3 regions of the Streptomyces sp. NPDC059499 genome follow, and region 2 is predicted to be linked to each of the others. Evidence: riboswitches for the same ligand, from Rfam matches in the RefSeq annotation. Region 2 holds a riboswitch; each other region holds the start of a gene.
The links. A riboswitch is a leader RNA that binds a small molecule or an ion and turns the genes downstream of it on or off. The one in region 2 is predicted to bind cyclic di-AMP.
Positions count from the first base shown of each region.

Region 1 (7,502 bases), on a different contig from region 2:
CCGGTCCTCAACATCGATCTCATCTACGGCATCGACGGGCAGACCAAGGAGAGCTGGCGCACCTCGCTGGACGCCGCCCTGGCCTGGCGTCCCGAGGAGCTCTACCTCTACCCGCTGTACGTGCGCGCGCTCACCGGCCTCGGGCGGCAGGGAGCGGCGGACGGAGCGGACCCCGCCTGGGACGAGCAGCGGTTGCGCCTCTACCGCACGGGCCGCGACCACCTTCTGGCCCACGGCTACGAGCAGGTGTCGATGAGGATGTTCCGCCGCACGGGCGCGCACCGGGCGGGCCCGGACGACTACGCCTGCCAGACCGACGGCATGATCGGACTCGGCTGCGGCGCACGCTCCTACACCTCCTCGCTGCACTACTCCTTCGACTACGCGGTGGAGATGCGCGAGATCCGGGGCATCATCGACGGCTTCACGGCCACCGAGGACTTCTCGCGGGCCGAGGTCGGACGGTACGTCGACGGTGACGAGGCGCGCAGGCGCCACCTCCTGCAGGCGTTGCTCCAGGCCGAGGGCATGCCCTGCGACGGATACCGCGAGCGCTTCGGCACCGATCCCTTCGGTGACTTCCCGGCCGAACTAGGCGCCTTCGAGGGGCGCGGCTGGCTGGACGGGTCCGCGGGCCCCGGCCTGCTGCGGCTCTCCCCCGAGGGCCTCGCCCACTCCGACGCGCTGGGCCCTGAGCTGTTCTCCCCCGCCGTACGGGCCGCGATGGCCGCGTACGAGGCGAAGTGAGCCCCGTGACGCCGACGCCTGCGGACCTGACGATCCTTTACCGGGGCTCGCTGGCGTCGTGCGACTACGACTGCCCCTACTGCCCGTTCGCCAAGCGGCGGGACAGCGGGGAGCAGCTGCGGGCCGACCGTGCGGCGCTGGAGAGGTTCACGGCGTGGGCCGCCGCGCAGACCGGCGAGCGGTTGTCGGTGCTCTTCACACCGTGGGGCGAGGGGCTGGTCCGGTCCTGGTACCGGCACGCCCTCGTCGAGCTGTCCCGGCTCCCGCACATCGGCAGGGTCGCCATCCAGACCAATCTCAGCTGCCGCACCGGCTGGCTGGCCGACGCGGCGCGGGACAAGGTCGCCCTGTGGTGCACGTACCACCCGGGCCAGACGCCGTACGAGCGGTTCCTCGGCAGGTGCCGGGAGCTGACCGCCCTCGGGGTCCGGCACAGCGTCGGCGTCGTGGGGCTGGACGCCCATCTCGACGAGGCCCGGCGGCTGCGCGAGGCGTTGCCCGCTGAGGTCTATCTCTGGGTCAACGCCGCCGAGGGGCACACCTACACGGACGAGGAGGCGGACCGCTGGACGGCGCTGGACCCCCTGTTCCCGTACAGCCGGCATCCGCACCGCTCGGTCGGGCTGCCCTGCCGGACGGGTGAGTCGGTCGTCTCGGTGGACGGCGACGGCACGGTGCGCCGCTGTCACTTCGTCCCCGCCGAGCTCGGCAACCTCTACGACGGCAGCTTCCGGCGCTCATTGGCTCGGCGTGGCTGTCCTCTCGACGTGTGCGACTGCCACATCGGCTATGTGCACCTGGAGACGCTGCCGTTGTACGACGTCTTCGCGGGCGGCGTGCTGGAGCGGATACCCGCCGGCCCGGTACGGGTACCTACCGCGGACGCGCTCCGTGGAGCGGTACCCCGGCGCTCCCTCCCCGTCATCACCCGCTGAGCGAACGGTGCGCCGAGCGCACTGATCACGGGCGTCGCAACGCGTGTGATCAGTGCGCCCGGAGGTGCTCAGAGCGGGAGCAGGTCGGGGCGTTTGGCCTCGACGTGGTCACCGGAGGACTCACCGCGCAGGCGCCGGCCGATCCACGGTACGAGGTACTCGCGGGCCCAGGCCATGTCGTCGCGGCGCACCTCGAGTGCCCCGCGCTGCACCTGCGGAGGCCACACCTGGTCGGGGTCGGCGGGCACGTCGAGGCCGAGGACCTGGGCGGCGCGCAGCGCGACCCGGGTGTGTCCCTCCGCCGAGAGGTGCAGCCGGTCGTTGTCCCAGGCACGCCTGTCCTGCACGGACCGGAGCGACCACAGGTCCAGGACCGGGCAGTCGTAGCGGTCGGCGATGGACCGTACATGGGCGGTGTACGTGGCGATCTTGCCCCGCAGGTGCCGGAGCACCGGAACGCCGCGGGTGTCGAAGCCGGTGGTGATCATGACGGTGCCGACCGAGCGGGTCAGGTCGGCGACCGCGCGCTCGAAGCGTTCGGCCACGTCGTCCGGGTCGGTGCCCGGCCGGATGATGTCGTTGCCGCCCGCGCAGAAGCTCACCAGATCCGGTGCGAGCTCCTTGGCGCGGGGGACCTGCTCCTCGACTATCTGGTCGAGGAGGCGTCCGCGTACGGCGAGATTGGCGTACCGGAAGTTCCCGTGCGGGCCGTCCGCGGGGCCGCCCGCTGCATCGGGGAGTGGGAGCTGGTCCGCCAGAATGACCGCGAAACGGTCCGCCCAGCCGACGAGCGTCCCGTCGGGGCCAGGGTCTCCGACGCCCTCGGTGAAGCTGTCGCCAATCGCTGCGTACGACCCGATGGTGCCTCGCTGTTTGTTTCTCGAATCGTCTGCCACAAGCGCATATCCTGCACCTTCGAATGTGACCTACGCGACCGTAATAAGGGGTTGACGGGTGGTGAGATAGACCACCCGGTCAGGTTTTGGTAAAGCCGGAATAAGCAGAGGGGCGGTGCGCCGCCGCGCACCGCCCCTCTTGGGCTCACCGAGCCGCCTGATTGCGTCAGATGGAGACGCCGTGCGAGCGCAGGTAGGCGATCGGGTCGACGTCCGAGCCGTAGCTCGGGCCGGTACGGACCTCGAAGTGGAGGTGCGGACCGGTGGAGTTGCCGGTGGAACCGGAGAGGCCGATCTGCTGGCCGCCGGTGACGGTCTGGCCGGCCGAGACGCCGAGCGACGACAGGTGGGCGTACTGGGAGTACATGCCGTCGTCGTGCTTGATGACGACCTCGTTGCCGTACGCACCGCTCCAGCCCGCGGAGACCACGGTGCCCGGGCCGATGGACCGGACGCTGGTGCCGGAGGCGGCCTGGAAGTCGGAGCCGGTGTGGTAGCCGCTGGACCAGCTGGCGCCGGCGACGCGGTACTGGGTGGAGACGCCACCGTTGGCCACCGGGGTGGTGTAACCGGAGCTGTTGCTCTCCGAAGCACCGGTGGAGTCGGCGGCGTCGGTGGCCGTCGACGCCTTCTCGGCCGGCGCGGCGGCCTTCGGGGCCGACTTCACCTTCGAGGGGGCGGCCTTGGAGGGGGCGGCCTTGGAAGGCGCGGACTCCGTGGTGGAGCCAGATGCCTTGACGCCGAGGGTCAGCTTCATGCCCGGGAAGATCAGGCTCGGGTTGTCGCCGACGACCTCACGGTTGTCCTTGTACAGCTTCTCCCAGCCGCCCTTGACCTTCTTCTCGGCCGCGATCTTCGCCAGATAGTCACCGGCGACCACGGAGTAGGTCTTGGTGGCGCCGTGCTTCTTCGCCACGGAGGCGGCAGGCGCGTGGTGGGCCGCACTGGCGGCCGCCGGCTTGGCGGCGGGCGCGGACTGCTCGGCGGCGAACGCGCCGGTGGCGCCGATCAGCGGAAGTGCGAGGACGGCGCCGCCGGTCCCTGCGGCGAGGACGCCGCGGGAGATCGGGCTGGCCTTCGTACGACGGTGCTTACCCTTTGCGGGCATGGGGAATTCCTCTCCGGCGCCTGCGAGGTGAGCTGTCGGGTTCGGACTGGAGATGCCCGGCCGCGCTGAGCGCGTCTTGACCCCAAGCCGTTCCGGATCACTCCGGTCGGCGGCTTACCTGGTTCCCCCGCTCCTGCCACACGTGAGTCGGTGCGGATTCCGGGCGGCGGCAGGATTTGGCGTTCCGTCCGGATTGACCGTGACCGTAAGCGAGTCAGGACGCCGGGAACAAGCCACCGGTTGCGTACCGGAATGGGCGATTCAATTCCGGTTCCGAATTCCGGTCACACTCCGTGGATTACGGATCTTGGCTTTCCGCACGGCGTAAGGATTACCTCTCGGCAGTTTCGCCACACACCGTCACGGATATGATCCCGCTCACCTGCCACACCCCATCTCCCGCGCAAGCGGGGCATGTTCTGCTAAATGCACTAATACGGACATGTCATGCTCGCGGGCCGCCGGTCACCCCGGCCGGGAAGGCATCGAAGGGCGAAACGATTGCCCGATGAATCCATGTCGTATCGTCGCGGGCGTGCCCCCGTCGGCGAGCGGCGCCGACGCCAGACACTCCAGGAGTCCTTGTGACGCAGCAGCTGCCAGAGGTTCCGTCGACAGACGTCGAGCTGACCGGGGTCCGCAACTTCCGCGACGTGGGCGGTCTGCCGACCACGGACGGCGGCAGGGTGCGCCACGGGCGCCTCTACCGCAGCGGCCACCTGGCGCACGCCACCGAGACGGACACGGCATTCCTGGCCGGACTCGGCCTCCACACCGTCTTCGACTTCCGCAACGCCGCCGACCACAAGCTCGACGGTCTCGACGTGGAACTGCCTGGTGTCCGGAATGTCAGCATTCCGCTCTCCGACCCGGCCGACGGCGCCGAGTTCTGGCGACTGGTGCGCGACGGCGACATCCAGCAGCTGCGCTCGATCCTCGCCGACGGCAAGGGGACGGCCCGCATGATCGCGTCGTACCGGTCGATCATCACCGACCGCACCGCGGAGCACAGCAGGGTGCTGCACGCGCTGGCCGAGGACAGCGTGCCGGCGCTGATGCACTGCGCGGCGGGCAAGGACCGGGCCGGCCTGTCGATCGCGGTATCGCTGCTTGCCGTCGGCGTCGAGAAGGAGGCCGTCGAGGCCGACTACCTCAAGTCCAACGACGCGCACCGCCGCTACAAGGTGCGGCGCAGCGACACGTCGTCGGCGGGGATGTCGGACGAGGTGTTGGAGCTCCTCAACCCGCTCTTCGGCGCGCATTCCGACTACCTCGCCGCCGCCTTCGCCGCGATCGAGGAGACCTGGGGCGGCACGGACCGCTACCTCAGCGAGGGGCTGAAGCTCGCGCCCGAGACCCGCGAGAGGCTGCGCGAGCGCCTCGTCGAGAAGGCGTAGCGCAGGCGGTCAGCCTTTGCCCGCCACGGTGAACAGGAGAAAGAGGAAGGCCGCGACGACGTGGCCGGCCACCAGATAGGCGACGAGCCGGATGACCACACCCCGGGGCATCTTCCGCTCCTGCGTGTCCTTGGTCTCCCGCGGGCGCGGGGTGAGCGGGTCGTAGTGCTCCGAATCGGACATGGCAGTCCTCTCTTTCGGCTCTCGGGCCGAGGTGTGCGGCAGGTGCGGTGGGGCGTGCGTGGTCAGCGAAGGTGCGTCCCGTTGCCCAGGCACAGCTCGGCCGAGGGGCTCTGCAGCAGGGTGTGGACGAAGAGCAGCTCGGCGCCCCCGCGGTCGAGCGCCGCGATCCGGTGCGGGGTGAGCGAGTCGAAGTGCGCGCTGTCCCCCGGCCCGAGGTCGTGCACGGTCTCCCCCAGACCCACCCTCAGCCGCCCGTCGAGGACATACAGCCATTCCTCGCCCGGGTGCACGCGTACGAGATCACTCTGGGCCCCGTGGGGGACCCGGACCCGCAACGCCTGCATCGCCCGGCCGGAGCCACCGGCCTGCTGGTACATCCAGCCGTCGGCCTCAGCACCACCCGAGGTACCACCCGGGCCGGCGCCCGGAGCTCTTCCCGGGGTCCCTCCGGGCGCGCCGCCCGGAGCGCCCGCGAACGGGCCGCCGCGGACGATGGCGTCACGCTCGGGCGGCATTTCTCCGAGGAGCTCGGAGACCGTCGTACCGTAGATACGTGCGAGCCCGAGCAGCATCGGCAGTGAGGGCTGCCTGCGGCCCGTCTCGAGCCGGGAGAGGTGCGCCGGGGAGAGATCGGCCCGCCGGGCGGCGGTCTCCAGGGTGAGACCCCGGTTGCGGCGCAGGTCGCGCAGGCGCGGCGCGATTCCGGGCAGCTCGTCGGCCGCCCCTCCGTCAGGAGGATTCATGACTCCATTGGGCCAGGATCTTTCCTCGGAGGCAAATTTCTTGCCTCCGAGGCAAAGCATCAACGGTTGGCGACAGCCTGCTTGACCAGCGTCCTGCCGAAGTCCCACATCAGCCCGCCCCCGCTGTGCGCGTCGTCCATGACGGCCGTGAAGGCGGCCACGAAGCGGTCCACCTCGCGCTCACCGATGACCAGCGGGGGGATCAGCTTGATCACTTCCAGGTGGTCGCCGGAGACCTGGGTGAGGATCCGGTGCTTCTGCAGCAGGGGCACGACCACCATCTGGGCGAAGAGGCCCTTCCTGGCCGCCTGCAGCATGGTCCAACGGCTGCGGAGTCTCAGCGAGGAGGGCCGGCCGAACTCGATCCCGATCATCAGCCCGCGCCCGCGCACCTCGTGCAGCAGCTCGTAGCGGCCGACGAGCGCGGCGAGCCGCTCACGCAGCAGGTCACCGGTGCGGCGGGCGTTCGCGACCGTCTCCTCGTCCTCCATCACCGCGAGGACCGCGAGCCCTGCCGCCATGGCCTGGGCGTTGGAGCCGAAGCTCGCCGAGTGCACGAGCACGCGGTCCATGGAGGAGTAGACGCGTTTGAAGATCCAGTCCTTGCCGAGCGTCGCGCCGACCGGCACGTATCCGCCGGAGAGCGCCTTCGCCACACAGACGAGATCGGGTTCGACACCCTCCTCGTGCTGGTACGCGTAGAAGTCGCCGGTCCTGCCCAGTCCGGTCTGCACCTCGTCGACGATGAGCACCGCCTTGTGCCGGTGCAGCAGCTCCTGCGCGGACCGCAGGAACCCCGGCGGCGAGGCGTGCACCCCCTTGCCCTGGATCGGCTCCACCACCAGGCCGGCCACGTCCCCGCGCTTGAGCTCGCGGCGCAGGGCATCCAGGTCGCCGAGGGCGATCGCCGTGTCGGGCAGCAGGGGTGCGAAGCCGTCCCGGAACCCCGCTTCGCCGTTGACCGAGAGCGAGCCGGTCGTCAGACCGTGGAAGGCATGGCTGCAGTAGAGGATCCGGGGCTTTCCGGTGGCGTAGCGGGCGAATTTCAGCGCGGTCTCGACGGCCTCGGTGCCGCTGTTGCCGAAGAACACCCTGTCCAGATGGGGGCTGTGCGCCAGCAGCCGCTCGGCCAGGAGTCCGGGCAGCGGCTGGCAGTCGAAGCGGGTGAGGTCGGCGAGCGAGGCGTCGAGGACGTCGTGCAGGGCCTTGCGTACGACGGGGTGGTGCCGGCCGAGCCCCATCACGCCGAAGCCGGCGAGCATGTCGAGGTAGTCGTTGCCTTCCGCGTCCCAGAAGTACGCGCCCTCGGCCCGCTCGTAGACCTTGTCGAAGCCGATGGTGCGGAGCATGCGCGGCAGTTGGTGGTTCAGATGCCTGGCATGCAGCTCGTAGCGCTCGGCACCGCGTTCCGCGAGGAGCCGCGCCAGATCGAAGCCCTTGGGTCCGTCGTCCTTCATGGCCTGTTCTCCCTCGGCACCACGTGTTCCGACCCT
Region 1 covers NZ_JBHYTT010000013.1:154,484-161,985, reverse strand. The annotation lists gene ACFW9O_RS27205 (STM4012 family radical SAM protein) at 1-747, shown strand, start outside; gene ACFW9O_RS27200 (STM4011 family radical SAM protein) at 753-1,682, shown strand; gene ACFW9O_RS27195 (SGNH/GDSL hydrolase family protein) at 1,751-2,578, opposite strand; gene ACFW9O_RS27190 (peptidoglycan DD-metalloendopeptidase family protein) at 2,745-3,686, opposite strand; cyclic di-AMP (ydaO/yuaA leader) riboswitch at 3,691-3,849, opposite strand; gene ACFW9O_RS27185 (tyrosine-protein phosphatase) at 4,271-5,083, shown strand; gene ACFW9O_RS27180 (DUF6126 family protein) at 5,093-5,266, opposite strand; gene ACFW9O_RS27175 (helix-turn-helix domain-containing protein) at 5,329-6,009, opposite strand; gene ACFW9O_RS27170 (aspartate aminotransferase family protein) at 6,069-7,466, opposite strand; gene dxs (1-deoxy-D-xylulose-5-phosphate synthase) at 7,463-7,502, opposite strand, start outside.
Region 1: it holds a riboswitch for cyclic di-AMP, as region 2 does, so the genes downstream of both, ACFW9O_RS27190 (peptidoglycan DD-metalloendopeptidase family protein) here and ACFW9O_RS14575 (transglycosylase family protein) in region 2, are expected to answer to the same signal.

Region 2 (7,502 bases):
CACCGACGGCCTGGCCCGGCTCGGCGGTTCGGGCCGGGTGCAGATGCCGGACCTGGAACTGCTGCCCGGCTCCTACGACCTGCCGGGCGCCCGGCTCCTCGATCTGGTCCAGGTCATGGACCGGATCCGGCGGGAATGCCCGTGGACCTCGCAGAAGACGCACAAGGGTCTCGCGAAGTACGCCATCGAGGAGGCGTACGAACTGGTCGAGGCCATCGAGGACGGTGATCGCGAGGAACTGCGCGAGGAGCTCGGGGACGTTCTGCTCCAGGTCGTCTTCCACGCCCGGATCGCGCAGGAGGACCCGGACGAGCCCTTCGCCGTCGACGATGTCGCGGCCACGATCGTGGACAAGCTGATCCACCGTCATCCGCATGTCTTCGGCGACGAGACCGCGGAGACCCCGGAGGACGTCCACGCGCACTGGCTGCGGACCAAGGCGATCGAGAAGCAGCGGGAGTCGGTCACCGAAGGGGTGCCGCTCGGCCAGCCCGCTCTCGCCCTGGCCGCCAAGCTCGGCAGCCGGGCCCGTACCGCAGGGCTCGACGTCGCGCTCCCGGAGGACGACTCGGTCGGCTACCGGCTCCTCGCCCTCGCCGTACGCGCGGAACAGGACGGCACGGACCCGGAGGCGGCCCTCAGGGCCGCTGCCCGTACCTACCGGGACGCGATCCGGGCGGTGGAGGGGCACGGGGGCGCTCCGGATAACGTCGAGGAGTGAACGACAGCCCCGCCGACACCCCCGCGCCCGGCACAGCACCGGACGCAGCGCCCGAACTCTTCACGTGGGAGTTCGCCACCGACCCGTACCCCGCCTACGCCTGGCTCCGCGAGCACAGCCCCGTGCACCGCACCGCGCTGCCCAGCGGTGTCGAGGCCTGGCTGGTGACCCGGTACGCGGATGCGAAGCAGGCCCTCGCCGACACCCGGCTCTCCAAGAACCCGGCACACCACGCCGGGTCGGCGAACGCGAAGGGGAAGACGGGCATCCCGGGGGAGCGCAAGGCGGACCTGATGACGCACCTCCTGAACATCGACCCGCCGGACCACACCCGGCTGCGCCGGCTCGTCTCCAAGGCGTTCACCCCGCGCAGGGTCGCCGAGTTCGCGCCGCGCGTGCAGGAGCTGACGGACCGCCTCATCGACACGTTCATCGAGGAGGGGAAGGCGGACCTCATCCACGACTTCGCCTTCCCCCTCCCCATCTACGCGATCTGCGACCTGCTGGGGGTGCCCCCGGAGGACCAGGACGACTTCCGGGACTGGGCGGGCATGATGATCAGGCACGGCGGCGGTCCGCGCGGCGGGGTGGCCAGGTCGGTCAAGAAGATGCGCGGCTACCTCGCCGAACTCATCCACCGCAAACGGGAGAACCCCGGCGACGACCTGATCTCGGGACTCATCCGGGCAAGTGACCACGGCGAGCACCTCACCGAGAACGAAGCCGCGGCGATGGCCTTCATCCTGCTGTTCGCCGGTTTCGAGACCACGGTCAACCTCATCGGCAACGGCACCTACGCCCTGCTGCGCAACCCGGAACAACGCGAGCTGCTCCAGCGCTCGATCGAGGCCGGGGAGACGGAGCTGCTGGCCACGGGGATCGAGGAGTTGCTGCGGTACGACGGGCCGGTGGAGCTCGCCACCTGGCGGTACGCCACCGAACCCGTGACGCTGGGCGGGCAGCGCATCGAGGCCGGGGACCCCGTTCTCGTGGTGCTGGCCGCCGCCGACCGGGACCCGGAGCGATTCCGCGATGCGGACACGCTGGATCTCGCACGGAGTGACAATCAGCACCTCGGGTACGGGCACGGCATCCACTACTGCCTGGGTGCTCCGCTGGCCCGGCTGGAGGGTCAGGCGGCGTTGGCGACGCTGCTGCGACGCCTTCCTGACCTGCGACTCGCTGCGGAACCTACCGATTTGCGATGGCGGGGCGGTCTCATCATGCGTGGACTGCGCACTCTTCCTGTGGAGTTCGATCCCGGACACCGCTCCGAAAAAAGTGACACTCTGTCAACTCTGTGACTTTCACGTGATCTCCGCTGCATCGACTTGTGACACACGTTCGAGTACGGCTAGGTTCACCGTTCGACTCACCAGTCACACGTCAGTCACACGGAAGGCAATCCCATGGGCTCCGCGAACGGCAGACACCGTCGCCCTCGGCAGGCACCCGCCATCGTCGTCGCCGCAGGCGTCACAGGGTCGGCCATCGCCATCCCGCTGCTCGGCGCGACCGGCGCGCACGCAGCCGACGCCTCGACCTGGGACCGGGTCGCCGAGTGCGAGAGCGGTGGCATGTGGAGCGCCGACCTCGGCAACGGCTACTACGGCGGCCTGCAGCTCTCGCAGGACACCTGGTCGGCCTACGGCGGCACGGCGTTCGCGCCCCGCGCCGACCTGGCCAGCCGCTCGCAGCAGATATCCGTGGCGGAGAAGGTGCTCGACGACCAGGGGGTGACGGCGTGGGCCAGCTGCGCGGTGATCTCCGGGCTCGCGCTCGACAACACGCTCCCCGGTGTCGACCCGGGCAGTGAGCCGACCACCGAGCCGTCGGACACCGCGACCCCGTCCGGCGACACGTCGGCCACCCCCTCGTCCGATGCGTCGGACAACGGGAACAGGAACACGGACAACCGAGGCGGCGAAACCGGCAAGGCCGACAAGTCGAACGGATCCGACAAGTCCGACTCCTCTCCCTCGCCCGAGGCGTCCAAGACCTCTGACGGCTCGACGGAAGCGCCGGGCGGCAAGCACCGCGGCACTCCGGCCCCGGAGGCGAGCGCCGGTACGGGCTCGACGGACGGGCGCGAGTCCGGCCGGCACGCGTCGCGCGGTGACGCCGACGCGCGCGACGGCGGCGACGGAACCTACACCGTTCGCACGGGCGACAACCTCTGGGCGATCGCGGACGCGCAGGAACTGCCCGGCGGCTGGACGGCGCTCTACGAGGCCAACAAGGACGAGCTGGGTTCCGACCCGGACCTGATCCTTCCCGGACAGAACCTCGACCTGGGTCTCGACCTGGGCGCCAAGGCGGACGAGAAGACCGCCGGGGCCGGTGCGGAAGCCGCTGTCGGCAACTGATCCAATTCGGGAAAACACCCCAAATTCGGGGGCAGTTCAGAGGCCTATGTCCACTTATGTCTAAGTGAGACATGGGTCTCTTTGCGTCAACTCACGCTTCTCGCCCGCCTGATTCGCCGACGATGCCTCCGACCTGCGAAAACGAGCCTTCGGCTGATGCGGGTAAGGGCTGATTGTCCGTGATGTCCATCTTTGAATGTGGGGGTTGCCTATGTTTACGGTCGGAACCGCTCGCACCGCGGGCACCTTCGACCGTCACGCCGAATCCTGCCGTCGGCCGAAGGGATTCGACGCGTAAAGCGCCGTAGGCAGGAGCGGGGGACCCAGGTAAGTGCCGGACCCGGCCGTCGGAAGACGGGCGAGGGCCGGCTAGGGGTGAAGTCGCTTGCCAGTGCGAGCGACCGGGCAACTCACAGGCCCGAACCCGACAGCTCACCTCGTAGGCGTCGGTGAGGAGAACCATGCTGCTTTCGAGCAAGGGCAAGCACCGTCGCCCGTCCAAGGCCGTCCGTATCGCCACCCTGGCCGGCGTCGCCGGTGCCGCGGTCGCCGTCCCGCTGATGGGTGCGACCGGCGCCTCCGCCGCCTCCGTCGCCACGTGGGACGCCGTCGCGCAGTGCGAGTCCGGTGGCAACTGGTCCATCAACACGGGCAACGGCTACTACGGCGGTCTGCAGTTCTCGCAGTCCAGCTGGGCAGCCGCCGGCGGTACGCAGTTCGCCGCCCGCGCCGACCTGGCCACCAAGGCACAGCAGATCACCGCAGCCGAGAAGCTCCTCGACCTCCAGGGCCCGGGCGCCTGGGCCTGCGCCGGTGCCGGCGGCCTGACCAACGACGGCGTGGACCCGGGTGTCGACGCCTCCGCGACGGGCGCCGAGAAGGCCGCCAAGCCGGAGCGCAAGGCCGAGCAGCCCACCACGCGCAGCGAGAAGCGCACCGCCCCCGAGGCGTCGAAGACCGTCACGACCCCGACCGGCGACAAGGTCAAGAAGGGTGACGGCGAGTACAAGGTGAAGGCCGGCGACACCCTGAGCACGATCGCCGACGCGAAGAAGGTCAAGGGCGGCTGGGAGAAGCTGTTCAAGCTCAACGACGACATCGTCGAGGACGCCGACCTGATCTTCCCGGGTCAGCAGCTCCACCTGAAGTAGTCCCGGGTCTCTCCTCCCCGAAGGCTTCAGGACCGCGGAAGGGTGTCCGGCGGCACCCGACGCGTTCTCTCCCGGCCCGGCGCACTCACCCCCGTGTGCGCCGGGCCGGGGTCGTTTCCGCGGTGTGCCGCAGGGGCGCACCGGGTGCGAGATCGTTCAACTATTGTGGTTACTGGCCAGTAGATTTCTGGACCTTTGCCCGGAATGCAGGCCCTTGGGTCCTTTTTCGTCCCAGGGGACGGGCGGTCGGCCGACGCAGGGGGCCGAGCCGGTTAGGCTCGGGGCGCAAGGCCACAGTGACCCTGCACAACCAGCGTCATATCCCAGAAGGAGATGCCTCGTGCCGTCCATCGACGTCGTCGTAGCCAGGGAAATCCTCGACTCCCGGGGAAACCCCACGGTCGAGGTCGAGGTTGGCCTCGACGACGGCAGCACGGGACGTGCTGCCGTTCCGTCCGGCGCCTCCACCGGCGCGTTCGAGGCCATCGAGCTTCGCGACGGTGACCCCAACCGCTACCACGGCAAGGGTGTCGAGAAGGCCGTCCTCGCCGTCATCGAGCAGATCGGCCCGGAGCTCGTCGGTTACGACGCCACCGAGCAGCGCCTCATCGACCAGGCGATGTTCGACCTCGACGCCACCGAGAACAAGGGCTCCCTCGGCGCCAACGCCATCCTCGGCGTCTCGCTGGCCGTGGCCCACGCCGCGTCCGAGGCGTCCGACCTGCCGCTGTTCCGCTACCTCGGCGGCCCGAACGCGCACCTGCTGCCCGTTCCGATGATGAACATCCTGAACGGCGGCTCGCACGCCGACTCCAACGTGGACATCCAGGAGTTCATGATCGCGCCGATCGGCGCGGAGTCCTTCTCCGAGGCCCTTCGCTGGGGCGCGGAGATCTACCACACGCTGAAGAAGGTCCTGAAGACCAAGGGCCTGTCCACCGGTCTCGGTGACGAGGGCGGCTTCGCCCCGAACCTCGAGTCCAACCGTGCCGCCCTGGACCTGATCCTCGAAGCCGTCAAGGAAGCCGGCTACGTTCCGGGCCGCGACATCGCGCTCGCTCTGGACGTCGCCGCGTCCGAGTTCTACAAGGACGGCGCGTACGAGTTCGAGGGCAAGTCCCGCTCGGCCGCCGAGATGACCGAGTACTACGAGGAGCTCGTCTCCGCGTACCCGCTGGTCTCCATCGAGGACCCGCTGTACGAGGACGACTGGGCCGGCTGGAAGGTCATCACCGACAAGCTCGGCGGCAAGGTGCAGATCGTCGGTGACGACCTGTTCGTCACCAACCCCGAGCGCCTGGCCCGTGGCATCGAGGAGGGCTCGGCCAACGCCCTGCTCGTCAAGGTCAACCAGATCGGTTCGCTGACCGAGACCCTGGACGCCGTGGAGCTGGCCCAGCGCAACGGCTTCAAGTGCATGATGTCCCACCGCTCCGGTGAGACCGAGGACGTCACGATCGCCGACCTCGCCGTCGCCGTGAACTGCGGCCAGATCAAGACCGGCGCCCCGGCCCGCTCGGACCGTGTCGCCAAGTACAACCAGCTGCTGCGCATCGAGGAGATCCTCGACGACGCCGCGGTGTACGCGGGCCGTTCCGCGTTCCCGCGGTTCCGCTTCGAGGGCTGAGAGCCCGGCAGCAGGAGCTGAGCCTCCCTTCGGTGCACCAGCCTCCGTCCGTCCCCGCACTCGGTCCCGTACCGTGTGCGGGGACGGACGTGCGTAATGGGGAGGCGAGATGGCCGGGAAGGACCGCGACCGGTTCTCCACCGCGACCAGGCTGCGGCTGCTCGGGGAGCAGACCGCGGCCCGCGTGTACCGCTCCCAGAACCGCCGCCAGGCCCGCCGCTCCCGGCTCACCGGCAGGGCCGCGTTCCTGGCCCTGATCGTCTGCTCCCTGGTCGTCGCCCTCGCCTACCCGATGAGGCAGTACATCTCCCAGCGCGACGAGATCGCCGATCAGGAGAGGCTCACGCAGGAGGCGCACCGGCGGACCGAGGAGCTGCGCGACGAGAAGGCGCGGCTCAAGGACGACGCGTACATCCGGCGACTTGCGCGCCAGCACCTCCACTACGTCATGCCCGGGGAGACCGGTTATACGGTGATCGACCCGGACGCGGCCGAGGTGCGCCGCGGCGAACCGGGTGCGACGGGCCGGCCCTGGCACACGAACCTCTGGGACGGCGTCGACAGTGCCGACCGCGGCTGACCCCGTTCCCGTACACACAGACCGATCGATGACATTCAAGGCAGGCATGGACACGCCCCCTCCGCAGACCGAATCCACCGCGCCCACCGAGGCGGACATCGCCGCGTTCGAGCAGCAGCTCGGCCGGCCGCCGCGCGGGCTGCGCGCCATTGCGCACCGCTGCCCGTGCGGCAACCCGGACGTGGTGGAGACGCAGCCCCGTCTGGAGGACGGCACGCCGTTCCCGACGACGTTCTACCTGACCTGTCCGCGTGCCGCGTCCGCGATCGGCACGCTGGAGGCCAACGGGGTCATGAAGGAGATGACCGAGCGCCTCACGACGGACCCGGAGCTGGCCGCCGCGTACCGGGCCGCGCACGAGGACTACATCGCGCGCCGTGATGCCATCGAGGTCCTGGAGGGCTTCCCGAGCGCCGGCGGCATGCCGGACCGGGTGAAGTGCCTGCACGTGCTGGTCGGTCACTCGCTGGCGGCGGGGCCGGGCGTCAACCCGCTGGGCGACGAGGCCATCGCGATGCTGCCGCAGTGGTGGGCGAAGGGTCCGTGCGTGTCGCCGTGCGGCTCCGAAGAGGCCTGACCTCCCGCACCCCGGGGCCCGGCCCCGCACCCCGGTCCTCGACAGGCAGGAGGGGCTCGGTCGTACGGGCCGGGCCCTCCTGCGACGGAGGAGCGGGTCGGGGGCGGAGCCCCCGTAACCACGACCACAGGAGCTCCCATGACCCGTGTTGCCGCCATCGACTGCGGTACCAACTCCATCCGCCTGCTCGTCGCCGACGCGGACCCCGTGTCCGGCAGCTTCACCGAACTCGACCGCCGGATGCGGATCGTGCGGCTCGGTCAGGGCGTCGACCGCACCGGGCGGCTGGCTCCGGAAGCCCTGGAGCGCACCTTCGCCGCCTGCCGCGAGTACGCCGCGGCGATCAAGGAGCTCGGCGCCGAGAGGATCCGTTTCGTCGCCACCTCCGCCTCCCGCGACGCCGAGAACAGTGCCGTGTTCGTCCAGGGTGTCCTGGACATCCTCGGTGTCGAGCCCGAGGTCATCAGCGGTGACCAGGAG
Region 2 covers NZ_JBHYTT010000005.1:96,753-104,254, reverse strand. The annotation lists gene ACFW9O_RS14590 (nucleoside triphosphate pyrophosphohydrolase) at 1-721, shown strand, start outside; gene ACFW9O_RS14585 (cytochrome P450) at 718-2,025, shown strand; gene ACFW9O_RS14580 (transglycosylase family protein) at 2,131-3,087, shown strand; cyclic di-AMP (ydaO/yuaA leader) riboswitch at 3,378-3,548, shown strand; gene ACFW9O_RS14575 (transglycosylase family protein) at 3,549-4,238, shown strand; gene eno (phosphopyruvate hydratase) at 4,579-5,865, shown strand; gene ACFW9O_RS14565 (septum formation initiator family protein) at 5,975-6,445, shown strand; gene ACFW9O_RS14560 (DUF501 domain-containing protein) at 6,492-7,022, shown strand; gene ACFW9O_RS14555 (exopolyphosphatase) at 7,161-7,502, shown strand, end outside.

Region 3 (7,502 bases), on a different contig from region 2:
TCTACCCGGTGCCGGACCCGGCGTTCCCGTTCCTCGGGGTCCATCTGACCCGGGGTGCCGACGGCACGGTCCACGTCGGGCCGAACGCGGTGCCGGCGCTGGCCCGTGAGGGATACGGCTGGCCCGTCGTCCGCCCCCGTGAGCTGGCGTCCACCCTGAGCTGGCCGGGTTCCTGGCGGATCGCCCGGCAGCACTGGCGGTACGGGGCGGGCGAGGTGCACAGATCCCTGTCGAGGAAGGCGTTCACCCGGGCCGTCCAGCGACTGCTGCCCGAGGTGACGGAGGACGATCTGCGGCCGTCCCCGGCCGGGGTCAGGGCTCAGGCGGTGCTGCGGGACGGCACGCTGGTGGACGACTTCCTGATCCGCGAGGCACCGCACACCGTGCACGTACTGAACGCGCCGTCGCCCGCCGCCACGGCTTCGCTGCCCATCGGGAGGGAGGTGGCGCGACGGGCCCTGCTGCGGGCACGCGCGACGGGATGGAAGCCGCCCGCCGTAGAATCCGGTCATTGTGTCTGAGCCTGTGAACCCCACCCCCAAGACGCCCGGCACCCCCGCGGACGCGGATGCCGAGGCCCGGCGCGCAGCATCCTTCGAGCGGCAGCGCAGACTCCGTCAGGAGCCCCGTTTCCCCGGCGGACCCGCTGCCGACCCGGCAGGATCCCACCACGAGCGCCGCATCCGCAGCTTCCAGCCGCGCCGCAGCCGTGTCACCGCCGGCCAGGAGGACGCCCTCCAACGGCTGTGGCCGAAGTGGGGCCTGGACATCGACGGCCTCCGCGTCCTCGACCTGCCCGAGCTGTTCGACGGCCTCCCGGTGGTCCTGGAGATCGGCTTCGGCATGGGCGAGGCCACCGCGCAGATGGCGGCCGACGACCCCGGCACCGGCATTCTGGCCGTCGATGTGCACACCCCGGGCCAGGGCAATCTGCTCGGTCTCGCCGACCGGGCAGGGCTGTCCAACATCCGGGTCGCCAACGGTGACGCGATCATCCTGCTGCGCGAGATGCTGGAGCCGCAGGCGCTGGACGGGCTCCGGGTGTACTTCCCCGACCCCTGGCCCAAGAAGCGGCACCACAAGCGCCGGCTGATCCAGCCCGAGTTCCTCGACCTGGTGGCACAGCGGACGAAGCCGGGCGCGGTGATCCACTGCGCGACGGACTGGGAGCCGTACGCGGAGCAGATGCTCGAAGTGCTGACGGCCCACCCCCTGTTCGAGAACACGCAGGCGGACGGCGGCTTCGCGCCACGGCCCGAGTTCCGGCCGCTGACCCGCTTCGAGGGGCAGGGCCTGGACAAGGGGCACGTCGTGCGGGACGTGCTCTTCACCCGTCGCTGATCAGCCACTGAACGGCGCCGGCCGCTGCGCACCATGGCCAGGTGTCAGTCCCCCTCGTTAGGGTCATCGGGTGTCCGAGGGGTACGAGCAGCACCAGCAGCCGGCCGTCCCGGTTCTCGAGGAGCAGCGGCTCGACGAGTTCCTGGGCGCCGTCCCGGAGCGCGGCCAGTGGCGATACCGGCCGCGCCGCGTCGGCATGGTGTGGCGCAGCAAGGCGTTCCGCGCCGGTGCGGTGATCGTCGTGCTCGCTCTGTGCGGCCTGCTGATCCTGTCCATGGTCCGCGAACAGACCGGCACCCAGGGTTTCCTTGTCGGGCTGGGGCTGGCCGTCCTGCCCGTGCCGCTGCTGATGGCCGCGTTCCGTTGGCTCGACCGGGTCGAGCCGGGCCCCTGGCGCAATCTGCTGTTCGCCTTCGCCTGGGGAGCGTGCGCCGCCGCGCTGGTGGCGATCATCGCGAACACGTTCGCGACCCGGTGGATCGCCACGGCCACCGCCGACCCGGCGAGCGCCGACACCCTGGGGGCCACGGTGATCGCGCCGGTCGTGGAGGAGAGCGCCAAGGCCGCCGCCGTCCTGCTGATATTCCTGTTCCGCAGACGGGAGTTCAGCGGTGTCGTGGACGGGATCGTGGTCGCCGGGTTCACCGCGACCGGGTTCGCCTTCACCGAGAACATCCTCTACCTGGGCAACGCCTTCGGCGAGGACCAGGAGCTGGGCACCACGGGCCTCGCGTCGGTGACGGCGGGGACCTTCTTCGTGCGGGTGGTGATGTCGCCGTTCGCACACCCCCTGTTCACCGTGCTCACCGGCATCGGCTTCGGGGTCGCGGCAGTCGCAGGGCGGCGCCACCGGGTGCGCCGGGTCCTGCTGCCGGTCCTGGGCCTGCTCCTCGCCATGGGGATGCACGCCCTGTGGAACGGCTCGTCGGCCTTCGGCCCGTACGGCTTCTACGCGGTGTACGGGGTGTTCATGGTGCCGGTCTTCGGCCTGGTGACCTGGCTGGCCGTCTGGACGCGCCAGCGCGAACTGCGCACCCTGGCCACCGAGCTGCCCGTCTACGCGGCGGCCGGCTGGCTGACTCCCGCCGAACCCCTGTCTCTCGCCTCGATGCGGGCCAGGGGCATGGCCCGCGACATGGCACGGCACTGGCACGGAACCACCGACCGGGCCCGGGGCAAGGCCGCGGCACAGGCGGTCGCGGAGTACGAGGCGTTCGCGACGTCCCTGGCGGTGCTGCGCCGGCGAGCCCGCCGCGACACACCCGGCCCGGACTTCGCCGAGCGCGAGCAGGAGCTGCTGCACCACCTGTGGCAGCGCCGGGAGGTCGCCGGCCCTGCCCTGACGTACGCGGCCCACGCGACGGGCCGGTTCCGCGCCCGGCGCGGCACGGCCCCGGTCGCGGTCCCGTCCCCCCGCAGGTTCCCGCAGCAGCCCGCTCCGTATCCGCAGCAGCAGCTCCCCGCACCTCACCGGCACTACGGCGGGTACAACCCGTATCTGCACGACGGCCACCAGCGGGACAGCCGCCCACCCTCCGCGTAGCCCGGCGGGTGGTGAAGTGTCAGGCGGATGCCTCGTCGAGGTCCGCGAGGTCCACGTCGGTCAGCCGCAGGTCTGCCACCGCCACCAGTGCGGGCAGCTGCCCGACCGTGCGGGCGGACGCGATCGGCGCGGCGACGGTCGGCCGGGCGGCGAGCCAGGCCAGCGCGACCGTGGCGATCTCCGCGTCGTGCTCCTGGGCCACCCTGTCGAGCGCGGCGAGCACCTTGCGGCCGCGTTCCGACTCCAGGTGCCTGGCCGCGCCGTCGGCCCGTGCGCTCTCGACCGCTGTGCCGGGCCGGTACTTACCGGTGAGGAAGCCGGAGGCCAGTGCGAAGTACGGGACGGCGGCGAGGCCCGCCTCGGCCGCCGTGTCCTGGAGCTCGCCCTCGTAGGTGTCGCGCGAGACGAGGTTGTAGTGCGGCTGCAGCGCGACATAGCGGGCGAGGCCCTCGCGCTCGGAGAACTCCAGGGAGGCCCGGAGCCGCTCGGGGCTGATGTTGGAGGCGGCGATCTCGCGCACCTTGCCGTCCTTCACCAGCTGGTCGAGCGCGGTGATGATCTCCTCCACGGGGACGGTCTCGTCGTCGAAGTGGGTGTAGTAGAGGTCGATGTGGTCGGTGCCGAGCCGGCGCAGCGAGGCCTCGGCGGCGCCCTTGATCGTCGCGCCGGCGAGCCCCTTGAACTCGGGGTGGGCGCCGACCTTGGTGGCGACGACGATGTCGGAGCGGTTGGAGCGCGACGCGAGCCACTTGCCGACGAGCGTCTCCGACTCGCCGCCCTCGTTGCCCGGGGCCCAGGCGGAGTACGAGTCGGCCGTGTCGATGAAGTTGCCGCCGGCCGCGGCGTACGCGTCCAGGACGGCGAAGGACCCGCCCTCGTCGGCCGTCCAGCCGAAGACGTTGCCGCCGAGTGCGAGCGGGAAGACCTGGAGGCTCGAGGAACCGAGTGTGCGGAGTGAAGTCATACCTGGAACAAACCAGTCCGCTCAGGCGACTATTCCGACGGATGCCGACCACGGGCAGACCGGCAGCCCTGACGTCGGGGGGGGTGCGCCAGGGCCGCCGGAGTTCAGGTGGGCCGTCCGTCCGGTACGGACGGGCTGTCCGCCCGCGCGAACGCTCGGCGGAGAACCGGCGAGGGCTCTGCGGACACACCGCGGAGCCCTCGGACCGGAAGAACTCAGATCGAGAGACCCTTGCTCCGCAGCCAGCTCATCGGGTCGATGCCCGAGCCGTCCGCGGTGTGGACCTCCAGGTGGAGGTGAGGGCCCGTCACGTTGCCGGTGGCACCGACGCGGCCGATGGTCTCACCGGTGGTGACCCGCTGGCCGGCGCTGACGTCCATCGAGGACTGGTGGCTGTACGAGATCTCCGTACCGTCGTCCAGCTCGATGACGGTGTGGTACCCGTACGAACCCGACCAGCCCGCCGACTTCACCGTGCCGCTGTGCACGGCCTTGATCGGGGTGCCCGTCGGCGCCGCGAAGTCGAGACCGGTGTGGTAGCCGGAGGACCACATCGAACCGGCCTGGCCGAAGGTCGAGGTGATCGTGTACGAGGAGGTCGGGAGCGCGTAGCTGGCGGCGAGCTTGGCGAGGCGCTCGGCCTCGGCCTTCTTCTTCGCCGCGACCTCCGCCGCCTTCTTCTCCGCTGCGGCCTTCGCCTCGGCGTCGCTCTGCTGCTTCGCGGCCTTGGCGGCGGCCTCCTCGGCTGCCGCCTTCTCCTCCGCGGCCTTGGCCTCGGCCTCGGCTCCGGCCTGCTGCTGCTCGGCCTGCTGGAGGATGCGGGCGCGCAGCGCCTCACCGGCGTTGCTCGTGCCCTGCTCGGCCTCGGCGGCCGTGATGCCGGCCGTGGTGAGCGGGGAGGCCGTGGCGACGGCACCGTTGTCCGCGGAGTCGTCCGACATGAACGCGCTCACGCCGGGCAGGGACTTGGCGTCGGGGAGATTGTCCGCGATGGAATCGGGAAGAGAGATGGAGACCGGCGGCTTGCTCTGCGCAGTGGCCATGCCACCCGCGCCGACGGCTGCGATGACGCCTACGCCGAGGACGGTGGAGCTACGGGCGAGGCCGCGCTGCTTGGCCACACGGTGCCTGCCGCGAACGGGACGGATGGACTCCTCGGTGGGGTTCCATTCCTCCCACGTCCTGTCCTCGCCACCGAGGGTGTCGGACCTGAAGGGTGACGGGGCCTCGGGGGCAGGCTGATTGGACGCCACGTGGGCGCACTCCTTTCCTTCCTTCTCGCCTACCGGGTTAGCTGACGGGTTCGGAGCAGGAAGGTCTCCTACGGGCCCCTCTGTCTCTCACGAGACACAGGTGTCCGATTCACCCCATGTAGGTGGTTCCCCGGTTTCCTTGCGGAATTCGGCGCTCGCGCACGGTGCCGCCTCTTGCGACGACTGGGACAACCGCGCTGCGTTATCGAACGTTAATAGACACCCGGGTCCGATTCCAAGCTGTTCCCGTTGATCATTCACAGCTTTGACGTGGACTTTCAGGGGATTAACGGTCCGAAACGGGCGAGTTGAGTATTCCCCGCCGGGGCATCAGTTTCTGACGTTGCGTCATATGTTATGCGGAGCGGTGTCCTTCGACTACGCACCGTGGCAACGACTCATCCATCGCCCCGCCCCACGATCTTCACAGTCGTCCGCCGCTCCGGCTGCCCCCGCGCGGGCCGGCCGACCGCGAGCAGCGCCATGTCGTCCACGGCATGGCCCCCCGTGTGCAGCCGCACGTCGTCGGTGAGCGCCGAGAGCAGTTCGTCGGGCCCCGGGAAGATCCGGCCGCGCAGCCGGGCCGCAGGGTCGTAGAAGACCCCGTCGGCGCCCCGCGCCTCGGAGAGGCCGTCCGTGAACACCAGGAGCGTCGATCCGGCAGGCAGCTCCCACTCGTCCGACCGGTCCGGCCACACCCCCAGGTCCATCCCGATCGGCAGCGCGGGCACAGTCGGCGCCAGCACCTCAAGCGCCCCGTCCCCGTGCAGCAGGATCGGCTCGGGGTGACCGCGGTTGACGATCCGCAACCTGCCCGAACCCGCCGGGATCTCGGCGAGCACCGCGGTGACGAACCCCTCCATGGAGTCGAGCCCGCCGCGTCGGGTCCCTTCCCGGGCCAGCGCCCTCTCCAGCCGCTGCGCCACACCCTCCAGCGACAGCTCCTGCTCGGCGGCCTCCCGGAACGCCCCGATCACCACCGCCACCGCCTCCACGGCGGCCAGTCCCTTGCCCCGTACGTCACCGACGACCAGCCGCACCCCGTGCGGGGTGTCCACGACGGCGAACAGGTCACCGCCGACGAACTCGTCCGCCTGCGCCGCCTCGTACCGCGCCGCGACCAGCAGCCCGCCGATCCGCTCGTCCGGCGTCGGGAGGACCGCGCGCATCGCGGTCTCCGCGATGACCCGGGCCGAGGCCAGCTGCTCGTTGCTGCGCCGGACGACTCCGTTGATGACGAGGGCGAGCACGGAGACGGTGACCAGGGTGAGCAGCTCGGTGACCGGGGCGACGTCCGAGATCGTGCCGTCGTACAACCGGATGGCCAGGACCGTCACGATCGCGGCCACGGCCGTACGGATCGTGCTCGCCAGCGAGAAGAACGGCGCGGCGATCAGCGGGGCCGCCGCGAACAGGGGGATCGCACTGACATCGGGCGGCGTACTGAGGTCGAAGACCACCCCGGCCGCGATCATCAGTGCGGGCAGCAGTCGTACGAACTGCCGGGTGCGGGCACCTCCAGCAGCTCCGCCGCGCCGCCTGTCCCGCTTCCCCACCTGTGCACTCCTGCCCGGTCCGCCCACGGCTGCGGACGGTACCGCGCTCCACCCAGGCTGGCCGGAGCCGCGCCGTGAGGCGACTCGTCGTCGGCCAAAGGGAGGAGCGCCGAGCGCCGCGCCCCGATGGTCAGTCGGAGAGCATGCGCTGCGCGTAGATCGTCAGTGCATCCCGTACGAAGACGGCGGTGCCGTCTCCGTACCGATCGTAGTTCTTCCCGAAGCGGGGATCGGCGACGTACATCTCCCCGAGGCCGATCACGTACGACCGGGTGGCCGTCGTGGTCACCGACAGCCACTCGCAGTGCCGCCGCGCGATGTCCTGCACCGGCTCGTCGGACGGATCCATGCCCGCTGCCCTGGCTTGCCCGTAGTCACGGGCGATGGCCTCGTGCGCGGCCTGGAAACTGTCGCGCTCCGCCCGGCTCAGCGAACGCCACCACCGGTCGCCCTTCTCGTACGCGTCCCGCCCCCAGCGCTCGGTGACCTCCTGCTCGTACACCGTGTGATCGAAGCCGTCGAACACTTCTTCGGCCATGAGCTCTCTTCCCTCCTCGGTCTTGTGGAGAGTGGTCCGCACCGAGGCGATCTGCCGCCCGATGCGCTCCCGCTCCTGCTCCAGCAGTCGCAGATGGGCCCGGAGCGCCACCGACGTGTCCCGCTGCCCCTCGAGTACGTCCTTGATGGCGGGCAGCGAGAGACCCAGCTCCCGCAGCAGCAGAATGCGCTGCAGCCGGACGAGGGCGTCCTGGTCGTAGTAGCGGTAGCCGTTGGACCCGATCCGGCTCGGCGCGAGGAGACCGAGATCTCCGTAGTGCCGGAGCGTGCGGCTCGTGGTGCCGGCT
Region 3 covers NZ_JBHYTT010000002.1:722,508-730,009, reverse strand. The annotation lists gene lhgO (L-2-hydroxyglutarate oxidase) at 1-521, shown strand, start outside; gene trmB (tRNA (guanosine(46)-N7)-methyltransferase TrmB) at 514-1,341, shown strand; gene ACFW9O_RS08745 (PrsW family intramembrane metalloprotease) at 1,412-2,884, shown strand; gene ACFW9O_RS08740 (aldo/keto reductase) at 2,904-3,848, opposite strand; gene ACFW9O_RS08735 (M23 family metallopeptidase) at 4,064-5,101, opposite strand; cyclic di-AMP (ydaO/yuaA leader) riboswitch at 5,113-5,265, opposite strand; gene ACFW9O_RS08730 (PP2C family protein-serine/threonine phosphatase) at 5,500-6,657, opposite strand; gene ACFW9O_RS08725 (MerR family transcriptional regulator) at 6,788-7,502, opposite strand, start outside.
Region 3: it holds a riboswitch for cyclic di-AMP, as region 2 does, so the genes downstream of both, ACFW9O_RS08735 (M23 family metallopeptidase) here and ACFW9O_RS14575 (transglycosylase family protein) in region 2, are expected to answer to the same signal.